One region of the Halomonas sp. 72 genome, then DNA from elsewhere that is predicted to be linked to it. Evidence: predicted binding sites of a transcription regulator. Region 1 holds the regulator's gene; each other region holds the start of a gene.
The links. Region 1 encodes LexA, which represses DNA repair genes until DNA is damaged. Its sites were predicted from a motif close to TACTGTNTANNTANACAGTA; they were not measured.
Positions count from the first base shown of each region.

Region 2: a site for LexA is predicted at 2,078-2,097, ahead of recN (DNA repair protein RecN). Genes of this name have one in related genera too.
Region 3: a site for LexA is predicted at 3,059-3,078, ahead of ACT3T6_RS12495 (LexA family protein). Genes of this name have one in related genera too.

Region 1 covers NZ_JBQSYY010000014.1:37,740-42,526, forward strand. The annotation lists gene ACT3T6_RS12740 (L,D-transpeptidase) at 1-485, opposite strand, end outside; gene ACT3T6_RS12745 (TetR/AcrR family transcriptional regulator) at 463-1,140, opposite strand; gene lexA (transcriptional repressor LexA) at 1,406-2,083, shown strand; gene purU (formyltetrahydrofolate deformylase) at 2,191-3,045, opposite strand; gene ACT3T6_RS12760 (ribonuclease J) at 3,366-4,787, shown strand, end outside.
Region 2 covers NZ_JBQSYY010000003.1:253,465-258,251, reverse strand. The annotation lists gene dnaK (molecular chaperone DnaK) at 1-1,164, opposite strand, end outside; gene grpE (nucleotide exchange factor GrpE) at 1,296-1,922, opposite strand; gene recN (DNA repair protein RecN) at 2,145-3,818, shown strand; gene fur (ferric iron uptake transcriptional regulator) at 3,943-4,395, opposite strand; gene ACT3T6_RS05155 (outer membrane protein assembly factor BamE) at 4,468-4,787, shown strand, end outside.
Region 3 covers NZ_JBQSYY010000013.1:71,526-76,312, reverse strand. The annotation lists gene ACT3T6_RS12505 (sodium-dependent transporter) at 1-1,135, shown strand, start outside; gene ACT3T6_RS12500 (Y-family DNA polymerase) at 1,294-2,595, opposite strand; gene ACT3T6_RS12495 (LexA family protein) at 2,592-3,035, opposite strand; gene ACT3T6_RS12490 (alpha/beta fold hydrolase) at 3,392-4,291, shown strand; gene ACT3T6_RS12485 (patatin-like phospholipase family protein) at 4,332-4,787, shown strand, end outside.

The DNA of each region.
Region 1 (4,787 bases):
GCGCGCTCAAAGATATAAAGCAGGTCCTCGTTGCGCATACGAACACAGCCATGTGAAGCAGGTTTGCCCATCGGTTGATCGGGCGGCGTTCCGTGTACATAAATATAGCGGCGCTGAGAGTCAACCGTGCCTGCACGGTTAAATCCTCGCTCTAACCCACACAGCCATAAAATACGCGTCAAAATCCAGTCACGTGTCGGATGAGCGTCGGCCAAGTCACTTGAGAAAATTTCACCGGTAAAACGCCTGCCTCTAAATACCGCATTGACCGGCTGTTCATGGCCAATTGCCGCGCGAACATAGTGCCAGCCATGCGGCGTTTGGCCACTTCCTTCTTGCTGGCCAACGCCAGCGCCTCCAGTAGAGATAGCGCACTCAAAGTCTGGTGTTTGACCCTGCCACCAGCGCAGGATTTGTGCGCCGGTATCAATTTCGATCCAGCCGCCTTTTTTAGGTGGCAACTCAGCTAACAGGGGCGTTCGCATGCTGCGCTCCTTCAACCTCTTGCGGCAGTGGAGCATTCATGGCGGCAACGACCACAGGGCGCAAGCGTCGCACTAAATCACGCACAGTCACCTGCTCCTGATAATCCTTGGAGGCGATATCACGTAGCGCATCCAGCCCCGACAAGGTGAAAATGACCGTACCCAACATAAAGTGCAGCCGCCAAAAACGCTCGGCATCGGGTAAATCAGGGGTCGCCTTACGCACAAGCCCGGTAAAGCGGGTAAACACATCCCCATATTGCTCTTGAATATGGCGCCGTAAATGCCCCTGCGCTTGGCTATAGGCTAATCCCAATAAGCGCATGAAGACTTTCAAACTATCCCGTTCAGCAGGCACTGCCAGCACCGTGGTGGCCATTGTTTCAAGCAGCTCTTCCAGGGGGATGGCACGATCGGCGTAGTGGGCTTCAAGCTCATCGAGCGCACCATGAAAACGCTGAGTAAACGGGTCTAGATAGCGCGAGAATACGGCTTGGATAAGGGCTTTCTTGGAACCAAAATGATAATTAACAGCCGCCAGGTTTACTCGCGCTTTACTGGTAATGTTACGCAGTGACGTTTCAGCAAAGCCACGCTCTGCAAACAGCACCTCAGCGGTATCCAGAATGCGTGACACCGTGTCAGATTGTGCCATTATGGCCTCCGGAGAAACGAGTGTTTAAAACATGCCAGAATAGTAAGTCATATCTTAATCAGGCTCAATCACCCTTATTCACCGATTTTTTTAATTGGCTACCCTGCACATTAGCGTTAATTCAAACGTCTTACCGCTCACAGACAGTGTTTTAACAAGCTGCTTTTTTAACCATGTACTGGATAGAGCAACATACTGTATACTTAAACACATACTGATCAAGCAGACAGATACCGACTGTCTTTTATTGTTTATGGAGTTTGGTATGTCGCGGCCACTCACAGCACGTCAGCAACATGTTTTTGATTTTATAGTAAAAACCATGGGTGAATTCGGCTACCCTCCCACCCGCGCCGAAATTGCCAAGGCCTTGGGCTTTAAATCCCCCAATGCCGCTGAAGAGCATTTACGTGCTCTTGAGCGTAAAGGCGTTATCCGGATTATTCGCAATACGTCGCGGGGGATTCGCCTCCCCAACCAGGAAGCTCAGGACGTTAGCGAATTACCCGCCACCGTTGCAGCCAACAGCAATGATCTTCCGCCGATGGGCTTGCCAGTTATTGGTGAAGTGGCCGCTGGCAGCCCGATCCTTGCAGCGGAGCATATTGACCGTTACTGCCCGCTACCCGCGGAATATTTCACCCCTAAAGCCGACTACCTCCTGCGAGTACGCGGTTTATCCATGAAGGATGTGGGCATCCTGGAAGGCGATTTACTGGCGGTGCACCGCACTGATCGTGTACGTGACGGGCAAATCGTCGTTGCGCGGCTGGAAGATGAAGTCACCGTAAAACGCTTTCAACGCCAAGGGCATCAGGTCATGCTGATTGCGGAAAACGCTGATTTTGCACCGATTGAAATCGACCTGCGAACCCAATCCCTGGATATTGAAGGCGTAGGTGTAGGCGTCATCCGTGGCGGTAATGGCCAAGCGCTAGGCTAATAAGCCGTTTGCGTAAAATCGGATTTTAAAAGCATCAAGGGGGTGGCCATTTTCATGACCACCCCCTTGTTTTGTTACTGGTTCAGCTTAAACAGTTTTTAAAACGCTTAGCTAAAGACAACGGTCTTATTGCCGTGGATCAAAACGCGGTCCTCCATATGCCAGCGCAGGCCTCGCGCCAATACGGCTTTTTCTACATCGCGCCCAAAGCGAACCAGGTCAGTTGGCGTATGGCAATGGCTCACACGATGAATGTCCTGCTCAATAATCGGCCCGGCATCCAACTCCTCCGTCACGTAGTGGCACGTCGCGCCAATTAGCTTTACGCCGCGCTCATAAGCCTGATGGTAAGGCTTGGCGCCGGCAAATGAAGGCAAGAAGCTGTGGTGAATATTAATCACCTGCCCAGCATAGCGCTCACACAACGACGGGGGCAGAATCTGCATATAGCGCGCCAATACAATACAGTCCGCTCGCGCGTTATCAATAAGCTCCTGCACCTGAGTAAACGACTCTTCCTTATTATTCGGGTCCACCGGCACATGGTGATAAGGAATACCGTACCACTCAGCGATTGAGCGCATGTCTTCGTGATTAGAAATCACACCGGCGATATCACAATCCAGCTCACCTGCCTGCCAACGGTAAAGTAAATCCACCAGGCAGTGAGACTCACGGGAGACCATGAGGATGACGCGCCGACGCTTTTGAGTATCCATTAGCGCCCACTGCATGGAAAACTCTTGAGCAATTGGCTCAAAGGCGCTGCGTAATGTTTCAACGGACATGCCAAGCGAATCGGCCAATATCTCATAACGCATAAAAAAGCGGCCCGTTTGCAAGTCAGAATGCTGACTGGCCTCGGTGATAGAGCCGCCTTGTTGAGCAATAAATCCAGACACACGGGCAACAATACCCACCTGATCGGGGCAGGAAACGACTAAACGGTAATAATGAGACATGTGAAGTACTCTTGACGACCTACGAAATACAAATGACAAACCACTATTGGCATCGTCTATTGGCATAGTGCAACGGCGCCGCAAACAGCGGCTAAATAGCGACGCCGTAAATAACGGCTGCCTAGTGTACCGGAACCCTATTAACGAAGCACCGTTATCTAATGTCGGGGGTCATTGTTAGCCGCCCCTGCCTTCCCGTATAGTTAAGGCATTACTTTTTAGGCTTTTCATAACCGATGCATCCACCACGCGTTCAACTTCGTCCTCGCCGCCGCCCACCTCTGCGCCTACTGCCGCTGGGTGGGTGTGGTGAAATCGGCATGAATCTAACGCTGTATGGATACGACGATCACTGGATCGCGGTCGACTGCGGCATGATGATTCGCCAGGATTTGCCTAACTCGCCCCTTCAAGTACCTAACCTGGGCACCGCCGAGGCACTGAACATAACGCCCCAAGCGTTATTTATAACGCATGGGCATGAAGATCACATTGGCGCGGTTGCCTGGTTATGGCCCAAGTGGAACTGCCCTATCTATGCCACCCCACTTGCGGCAGGTCTCTTACGTGCAAAATTCGCTGAACACCAGCTAAGTAGCGCCGCGATTAAGATTATCGAGCCGGGCGAAGCAATGGAAACGGCGCCCTTTTCGGTGCGCTATTTGCCGGTTACTCATTCGATCCCTGAAAGCTGCGCGCTGGTCATCGTGATGGGCGATTACCGCATAATGCACACAGGGGATTGGAAGCTGGACCCAGAGCCGCTGATTGGCACGCCCATTAACGCGGCGCACTTTCGAGCGCTTGCCCCGATTGATTTAGTAGTAGGTGATTCAACCAATGCCCCTCTGCCTGGCCACTCCAGCAGTGAAGGCGATGTGGCTAAAGCGCTGGCTAAAAGCCTGAAGGAATGCAAGGGCCGCGTCGTGGTCTCCTGTTTTGCAAGCAACCTGGCACGCGTACTGGCCATTGGCCGGGCGGCTCATCAATGCGGCCGTCGGGTCAGTTTGATGGGGCGATCCATGGAGCGCATGGTGAGCATTGCACGCGGACTTGGCTACATGGATGACTTCCCAGCGCTTGTACCCCCTCATGATTTGGGCTATTTGCCCCCCGATGAAGTGGTGATTATCGCCACCGGTAGCCAGGGTGAGCCTCGTGCAGCACTGCAACGACTCGCCCAAGGGCGCCACCCGTTTATTGACCTTGAGCCTAGCGATAACGTCATTTTCTCTGCCAAAGCTATCCCCGGCAATGAACGCCCCATTGAGCAGCTCAAAAAACGCTTGGTCCAACTTGGGGTCACGATCTTTGATGAGGTTAATCATCCAGAGCTGCACGCCACAGGCCACCCTGCGCAAGAAGAACTCATCACATTCTACCAGTGGATCAGGCCCAAATATTTGATCCCCGTGCACGGCGAAGCGCGCCACCAGCAGGCCCACCAAGCGATTGCAGACTCCTTGGGCATCAGCGCACCTTTAGCACCCGTTAATGGCGACATGATCGTTATGGACCACTTGGGACTGCGCTGCGAAGCCCGCCACCCTCAACCGCCCTGTATCGTTAATCAAAATAGCGTTGTGCCGCATCCGGGCCTGGATGCCACCAAAACCACGACGCGCCGAGGCAGTTTATTTCTCGCCCTGCCTGTCGCGGCCAGCGATACCGGATGGTGGCGCATCGGTCGCTTGATGCTGGATAGCAGCAGCGCCAGCCCGCTCGACGAAGATAGCTTTAGC
Region 2 (4,787 bases), on a different contig from region 1:
GTCTTTCACGTCGCCGCCCAGAACGCCACCTTGAATCGCTGCACCTACGGCAACCGCTTCGTCAGGGTTAACGTCTTTACGCGCTTCTTTACCGAAGAAATCAGCGGCTTTCTGCTGCACCATCGGCATACGTGTCTGGCCACCGACCAGGATCACTTCGTCGATTTCAGACGCAGACAGACCCGCATCTTTCAGCGCCATTTTGCAGGGCTCAAGTGAACGCTGAACCAGCTCTTCTACCAGCGATTCCAGCTTGGCACGAGTCACCTTAACGTTAAGGTGTTTCGGGCCAGTGTTGTCAGCCGTGATGTAGGGTAGGTTAACGTCGGTCTGCTGGGCGCTTGAAAGTTCAATTTTGGCTTTTTCAGCGGCTTCTTTCAGACGCTGCATGGCCAGGTTGTCACCCGACAGATCAATACCGCTGTCAGACTTGAACTGGTCGACCAGGTAGTTGATCAGCGCCAAGTCGAAATCTTCACCGCCCAGGAAGGTGTCGCCATTGGTGGCGAGTACTTCAAACTGGGTTTCGCCTTCAACGTCGGCAATTTCGATGATCGAGATATCGAACGTACCGCCACCCAAGTCATAAACGGCGATGGTTTTATCACCGCGTGACTTGTCCATACCGTAGGCGAGTGCGGCTGCGGTCGGCTCGTTGATAATACGCTTAACGTCCAGACCCGCGATGCGGCCTGCATCTTTAGTGGCCTGACGCTGGCTGTCGTTGAAGTAAGCCGGTACGGTGATAACCGCTTCCGTTACCGCTTCGCCGAGGTAATCTTCGGCGGTTTTCTTCATTTTCTTCAGCACTTCCGCACTTACTTGCGGCGGCGCCATTTTTTTACCTTTTACTTCTACCCACGCATCGCCGTTGTCTGCTTCAGCGATTTTGTAGGGCACCATCTTGATGTCTTTCTGAACAACGTCGTCTTTAAAGCGACGGCCGATCAGACGCTTGATGGCGTAAAGCGTGTTTTCCGGGTTGGTAACGGCTTGGCGCTTGGCGGCCTGGCCTACCAGAGTTTCGCCGTCATCGGTGTAAGCGATGATCGAAGGCGTGGTACGGCCACCTTCAGCATTCTCGATAACTTTAGCACTGTCGCCATCAAGTACTGCCACACAAGAGTTGGTAGTACCCAGGTCAATACCAATAATGCGTCCCATAGCAAAAACCTCGAATTCAGTTGTCTCAATACTTAAAACGTGTGCGGGATTTCCCCGCGGGGTTGACCTTTATCTGGGGGCCGCCAGTGACTTTTCAAGGGCTTTTTTACGCTTTACGTCACTAAATCGGCTTAATTTGCCTTCTGACTGACCACGACCATCGCAGGACGAACCAAACGACCATTGAGCAAGTAACCTTTCTGCATCACTTCCATTACGGTGTTGGGCTCAAGTTCGGGGTTCGGCACCATCGCCATGGCTTCGTGCACTTGGGGGTCAAAGGGCTCACCTTGGGGCTCAACGCTTTCAACACCAAACTTATTGAGCACCCCTAGCTGCATGTTGAGCGTCATGGAAACGCCCTCGCGGTGCGCCTCAGAGGCGTCGTCCTGCATGGATTCAAGCGCTTTTTCCAGGCTATCCACCACCGGCAGCAGCTCTTTTACAAATTTTTCCAAGGCAAACTTACGCGCCTTGTCTGCTTCCTGTTCGGCACGGCGGCGAACATTCTGCGCTTCAGCGGCGGCGCGCAACGCCTGGTCCTTGGCTTCTGCCAGGTTTTGCTCCAGCTCATTTACCTGAGCGGCGAGTACATCGGCCTCCGGGTCGGCGAAGCTGCCTTCAAGCGGCGCCTCGTCGTTAATCAGGCCTTCCAGTTCCCCATCAATCAAGCGCTCTTCAGACTCCTGGTCCATATCGGCCTCACGCTGTTGGCGAGCGAGTTCGTCATCTAATGGAGTTTGCGGTTCTTTTGCCATGCCATGCTCCTCAAAAGGGTTCGGGCTTTTTCTGCCCAACACTGCTCATAAAAAGTAATCAATAAATCAGTTTTAAAACAGCCTTAAACACGTATAGAGGCTATATGGGGGCCATAAAAGCCATCTCAAGAGGAGCATTGAAGTCAGTTATCGACTACTGTATAAAACAACATTTATTGGATAAGTATCCAGCTTCTGTGTCGCACCGCCTCAGGAGGCATCATGCTTACTCAGCTAGCGATTCAAGATTACGCCATTGTCGACCGCCTTGAGCTTGACCTGACCCACGGCATGACGGCCATTACGGGGGAAACAGGTGCAGGCAAATCCATTCTCCTAGGCGCACTGGGCCTGTGCCTGGGTGAGCGTGCCGATGCTGGCAGCGTGCGCCACGGCTGCGAGCGCACCGACCTATCGGCGCGTTTCGACATTCAACACCTGCCCGCCGCCGTCGAGTGGCTAACGGCCCGCGAGCTCCCCACCGACGAATGCCTACTGCGCCGTGTAGTGACCGCCAGTGGACGTTCAAAAGCGTGGATTAACGGCCAACCAGCGACCATTTCGGACTTAAAATCGCTTGGCGAGCAGCTCATTCAAATTCATGGCCAGCATGCCCATCAAGCGTTAATGCGTGAAGAGGTGCACCTGGCCCTGCTGGATGACTATGCCGGGCTACGGGAGGCTCGCCAGCAACTGGCAGAAACCTTCCACGAATGGCGCAATGCGCGCCGACGGCTTAAAAAGCTCAGTGAAGAAGGCAGTGAAGTAGAAGCCAAGCGCCAACTGCTGCGCTACCAGGTTGAAGAGCTGGACCAGTTGGACCTGGGCGAAGGCGAACTACAGACGCTTGAAGAGGAGCAACTGACCCTTGCGCATGCCGAAGAGACGCTGCGTGAAACCCAGTTGGCTGCCGACTGCTGCGCCAGCGATGACGGCGGCGCGCTGTCGCTTCTTAATCAAGCTTATGCACACTTAAGCGCCCTACCGGGCAGCGATAAGGGCACACTTGCCAATACGCTCGCCATGCTCAGCGATGCGCGCATTCAGGTGGAAGAGGCCTCAAGCGAGTTGCAGCGCTTTGCCAGCAGCACCGAGCTCGACCCAGAGCGCCTGATGTGGGTGGAAGAGCGTTTGACGGATATACACCGCATTGCGCGCAAGCATCACGTCGCCCCTGAAGAAATTTACGCCCTGCATAGCACCCTTCAACGTGAAGTGGCTCAGTTGGAAGCCAGCGATGAGGACCTTGAAGCGCTGAGTGGACAGGTCGCCGAGTATCGTGAGCGCTACCGCAGCGAAGCCAAGAAAATCAGCGATACACGTCAAAAAGCTGCCCTGCGGCTGGGCAAAGAAGTTCAGCAGCAGTTGGCCTTTTTGGCCATGGGTAAGGCGCGCTTTGAAGTGGCCGTTGCTTCGCGTGAAACGCCTACGCCTGAAGGGCTGGATAGCGTACAGTTTTTGATCAGCGCCAACCCAGGCCAGCCTGCTCGCCCGCTCGCCAAAGTTGCCTCTGGGGGTGAGCTTTCGCGTATCAGCTTGGCGATTCAGGTGGTGGCCGCCTCGCACTCGACGATTCCAAGCCTGGTGTTTGACGAGGTGGATGTGGGTATTTCAGGCGCCACGGCGGAAATTGTCGGCCAGTTACTGCGCAAGCTAGGTGAGAACGGCCAGGTAATGACCGTGACGCACCTGCCCCAGGTGGCCGCGCAGGCGCATCAGCACCTGCATATTGAAAAGCGTGCCAAGCGGGATACTACGCGTACCTATATGGCCTTGCTGGACGAGCGAGGCCGCATCAGCGAGCTTGCACGCATGCTAGGCGGAGTGACGCTCTCTGACCAAACACTGGCTCATGCCCAGGAAATGCTGCATGCCAGCCAGCGCCCGCCTCATTAAGAGCTTTCTCAAATCACTATCTAATTAACGGCTACCACGCAAAATACCCCCATGCTGCTCCCTGTAGTAACAAGGAGCGGCATGAGGGTTTGCATCACGGCCAAAACAGGTTTTGCGGGAAACCCTATTTTTTATTGATCGGCACGTTAACCTGGCGCGTTACGTCCGACCCGCGAGGGCGTACGTAGAGTACCAGAGCGTGATCGACAAGCTCGTAGCCGTGCTCTTCTGCAATTTCTTGCTGGCGTCGTTCAATGATGTCATCAAGAAACTCGATGATTTCACCACTTTCTAAACACACCATATGGTCGTGATGATCTTCTTGCGTCATCTCAAAGACTGCGTGGCCACCGTCAAAATTATGACGAATTACCAAACCTGCTGATTCAAATTGCGTCAGCACGCGGTAAACGGTTGCCAAGCCAACATCCTCGCCCGCATCAATCAGTGTTTTATACACTTCTTCTGCGCTAAGGTGGTGTTGACCCGAAGCATTTTCGAGAATCTGAAGGATCTTGACGCGCGGCAGGGTCACTTTCAGCCCGGCTTTGCGCAGTTCATGGTTCTGATCGGCCATGGTTGCTCTTCGCAGTAACAGGTTAGGTCGGGTATGATCGACCGAAACCACGATAGTGAAGAACAGGTCCAAATGCAAAAATTGACTCGCATCATTACGCTTTCCGTTGCCCTTACTGTTGTAAGTGGCTGTAGTTACGTCGGTGTTTACAAACGTGACATCCCTCAAGGCAATCTGGTAACCGAAGAAATGGTTAGCCAGCTTCAGCCGGGCATGACGCAGGAGCAGGTCACCTACGTTATGGGCCGCCCTTTGTTGGAAGCCCCGTTTGATTCAAACCAGTGGGATTACGTCTATCGATTGGACGAAGCGTACGGTGGCGTTGTACAGCGACGCGTCACACTTACCTTTGACCCGATGGGCCGCTTAGCCAATGTTCAGCAGCAGGGCGA
Region 3 (4,787 bases), on a different contig from region 1:
CTACGTGGTCGTGGCAGGCTGGTCGTTTTCTTATCTGTGGAAGATGTTAACCGGTGGTCTGGTGGGCACCAGCGTTGACGACATGGCCGCCGTTTTTGGGGAAAACAACGCCAACCCGCTCAGCCTGGGCTTCTGGAGCACGCTTGTTACGCTGGTGACCATGATTATTGTGGGCAAAGGCGTTCAGGAGGGGATCGAGAAAAACGTCAGTTGGATGATGCCAGGCCTGGTCATCATGCTGATACTGCTGATTGTGTACGGCGTGTTTTCCGGTGGCTTTGGTGATGCGGTACGCTTTTTGTTCTCCTTCAAGGCGGGGAGCCTCTCCAGTGAAGGGATGTTAGCCGCGCTTGGCCATGCGTTCTTTACCTTATCGCTTGCCTCGGGTGCCATTCTTACTTACGGAAGCTATCTGCCCAAAGGCGCCTCCATTGGGCGTACCACCATTAGCGTCGCCATTGCCGATACGGCCGTTGCCTTGATGGCGGGGCTGGCGATCTTCCCGGTAATTTTTGCCAATGGCATGGACCCAGGTGAAGGCCCCGGGCTTATCTTTATGAGCTTGCCGCTGGCGTTCCAGGCCATGCCGCTGGGTACGCTGTTTGGGATTCTGTTTTTCGCCATGCTCTCCATGGCCGCGCTGACATCGTCCATTTCGATGGTTGAGGCGACCGTTTCCTGGCTCTGCGACAACAAAGGGTTCTCACGCCGCAGTGCTGCGTGGAGCACGGGGGTTGTGCTTTGGCTGATTAGTACCGCTGCCATGCTCTCCTTTAACCTGGGCGCTGATTGGACGTTGGCAGGCAAGACCTTCTTTGACTGGCTGGACTACATCACTTCACGCTGGATGATGCCGTTGGGTGGGTTAGGCACCGTCATACTGGCAGGCTTTGTCCTGAAGAGTGAAACGTTCCGCGACGAGCTAGGGCTCTCGCCTCTGCCCTATACGCTATGGCTTGCCATGGTGCGTTATGTCAGCCCGCTGGGTATTTTGGTTATTTTCGCTGATGCATTAGGGCTGTTTACCGTTACCTTTTCAGTTCATTGGCCGTGGTTGTTGGCTATCCTGCTGATCATGATGGCGCTGGGCGAGTGGTTGAGCCCTCGCCTGCGTCAGGCGTTAACGACACGCTAACGGATTCTCTCCAGCCAACGCTGCTGCTGAGCAATGAGTGACGGCTCATCCAGCGGCGTTTGGCAGGTGATTTGAGTCTCTTCCTGAGATCGTAGTTGAGACAGGAGCTGAGACAGGAGCTGAGACAGTAGTTGAGATCGTAATTGAGATAGCAGCGGTTACTTGCGTAAAGCAGATTGCTTGATAGCACCAGGATGGGTGCCTGCCTTCATCAACTCATCCCAGCGTGTGGTGTAGCGGCCTGAGCGGTGCCCGCAGCGTAGCTGCCAGGCGGCATCGGCATCCGTCATACCAAAGCTGATGGTGCCTTGCCCCATGCGCTGATTGATATTATCCAGGGTGGCCATTAAGTAAGGGTATCGGTTCCGCGGTGGTTGATGTAGCAACGAGAGCTGGTGCTGCTCGGCATCAACCAGATCCAGCAGCATCACACCTGCCTTCATAAACCGGTAGCCTGGCCGGTAAACCTGTTCAATCCCTTGGTGAACGGCCTCAAGAATTGTGCGCGTATCATCGCTGGGTGAGGGCAGGGGCACCATGGCGTGAGGAGAATACTGGGGTTGGTCTCGGCGGTGGCGGTTGGTGTTTAAAAAAATCATCACGGCTCGCGTTAGGCTGCGCTGCTGACGGAGTTTTTCGGCGCTGCGCTGGGCATGTTGGCGTAACGCGTTATGTACTTCTGTTTTACTGCCGGTTGATTGGCCGAATGAGCGCGACGTCATAATGCGGTGGCGCGGTTGATCCAGCGCATTCATCTGCAGGCAGGGCGTACCGCGCAGCTCCAGCGCCGTGCGGGCCAGCACTACCGAAAAATGTTTGCGCAGTAGCCGAAGGTCAGCCTCACGTAAGTCCCAAGCGGTATTAATATTACTGATCGCTAACCGCTCAGCAATCCGGCGCCCAACGCCCCATACGCTGCCCACCGGTGTCTGTTTAAGCAGGGCGGTCGTTGCCGCATCTTTTCCCGTCAGCAGGCACACGCCTTGATAGTGAGTCGCCTGCTTGGCCAAGTGGTTGGCAAGCTTCGCCAGCGTATGCGTAGGGGCCAGCCCGACGCATACCGGCAGGCCTAAATGACGCCGAATCCGCCGACGCAGCCATTCGCCCAGGGTTTGGCACTGCTGGTTGCTGAACGCCTCTAGGTAAATAAACATTTCATCAATGGAGTACGGCGACACGGCTGGGCAGGTATCACGCAGTAGCTGGCACAGCCTGGCCGACATATCGCCATACAGCTCATAGTTGGATGACTTGAGGTAAATGTCACCACGCTTACGCAGGCTTTCGAGCTTAAACGATGGCATGCCCATGGGGATGTCCATGGCTTTCATCTCGGCAGAGCGGGCGATGATACAGCCGTCGTTGTTCGACATAACGCCAACCGGTTTGCCTTCCAGCGCAGGATCAAACACACGCTCACAACTGACGTAAAAGTTGTTGGCATCGACCAGGCCAATCATCGGACATACTCATGAATGACGGCACGCACTACTCCCCATAGCTGGCACTCGGTGCCTTCCAAAGGAAGCGGCGGGTAGTGAGGATGCGCGGAGCAGAGATGCGGCGTATTTTGGTAGAGGGCGTAGCGCTTAATCAGCACTTCCTCTTCAAACATGGCAACCAGAATGTGCCCTAGCCGAGGCTTAATGCTGCGGTCAACGACCAGCAGGTCGCCATCAAAAATCCCCCAGCCTTCCATACTGTCACCAGCGGCGGAAAGGTAGAACGTCTGGGTAGGGTTTTTTATTAACCGCGTGTTGAGATCGAGCGTACGCGGTTCGTAATCCTGCGCTGGTGATGGAAAGCCGCTAAAGCCCGCACGGCCTTGTAACGATGAAAAAGGCAACGGCTGAGACGTTAACGGCAAGGTGGGCACGAGCGTCGATGGAGGCAACGACATCGTCGGCATCCTCACTGAATGTAATGTGTATGTATATACAGTATTTATTCGTGAGGTTTAAATTGCAAGCGTTGAGCGGCGATTAGGCAAGCCTAGCGCGCTAGCCACAACCCCACGACGATGGCACTAACAACAGCAATAAAAAAAACAAGGTTACGGGCGCGTGTATCGCGGCGTGGTTTCATGGCAGCACCATTAGCAAGAGTTGGGTAAAAGCGACGGAAGAATTGCGCCTGGCATGGTAACGTTTGTTACTGATACCGTCATCCAGACATTGCCTGAACGCTGAATTCAGGAACATTAAAGGCGTCGCGTTATTTGCCAACGAGATGGCCGCTTCATCAGGAAAACAACCTATGTGTGAACCAACCCTCCAACCCGCGTCTCGACACTTCGCGCAGCCGCTGGTGCTTGCGCAAGGGCGCTTGGCCGCACTGGGCTGGGGCCGCGTGGATGCACCTGTCTGGCTGGCGCTACACGGCTGGCTGGATAACGCGGCAAGCTTTAGCCGCTTGGCACCGCTTTTGGCAGATGCGCTGGATATCCGCGTGGTAGCCATTGATTTTCGCGGCCATGGGCACTCCCAGCATGCCGCTTTCGGAAGCGACTATGCGTTGTGGGATTACTGCCACGACGTGCTTGATGCGCTGGACGCACTGGGTATTGAACAGGCTTCTTTACTGGCCCACTCCATGGGCGCAGCGGTTGCCTGCCTATTGGCCGCTGCTATGCCGGAGCGTATTGCCCGGTTAACCTTGATTGACGGGCTGGGGGCATTGAATACGCCTGCGGAAGAAACCGCCAGCCAGTTGCGCAAAGGGCTTATTGCCCATCGTCGCCCGCTTTCCCGCCCACCACGCTATGCTGATATCGAAAGTGCGGTTGCCGCGCGGGTAGCCGGTGGCGTCACCACGCTGGATAGCGTAACGGCGATGCCGTTGGTTGAGCGTAATACGCAAGCAACTGCCGATGGCTATCTACAAATGCGTACGGATAGTCGACTGCTAAAACCCTCTCTGGTGCGCTTTACCCCTGAGCAGGTACTGGCTCTGTTAGCGTGTATTCAGGCGCCGGTACTACTGATTGAAGGCGAGCAGGGTATTTTAGGAAAGCGTGCCTGGGCCGAGCAGGCGCGCTTGGCGGTTAATGATCTGACCCGCCATGTGTTGCCTGGTGGGCATCATCTACATTTGGAATCTAAAGCGGTTGCCGCTGTGGCGGAACTCGCCACCGCTCACTGGGAGGCAGCCGTGTAAAACGCTTATACGGTCGGCTCAAGAGCAATAGGAATAGCCAATGAATCAACTGACGCACGCGGGTAGCGGGAAAAAAGTGGCTTTGGTGTTGGGCAGTGGCGGGGCGCGCGGTTATGCCCATATCGGTGTCATTGAAGCCCTGGAGGCACGAGGCTTTGAGATTATTTCAGTGGCGGGATGCTCCATGGGCGCCCTGATTGGTGGCATCTACGCTTCTGGCAAACTGCCCGAGTATCGGGAGTGGGTCTGTAATCTCGATTATCTGGATGTGCTAAAGCTGGTGGATGTGACCTGGAGCCCGATGGGTGCCATGCGTGCCAATAAGGTGATGAGTAAGTTGGAGGCGTTGGTAGGCGATGTGCTCATTGAGGATTTGCCTATTCCGGTGACGACGGTGGCGACTGACCTGGTTCGCCAGCGCGAAGTGTGGTTTCAAAATGGCCCGTTACTGCGCGCCATTCGCGCCTCTATCGCCATTCCAGGCGTCATTACGCCG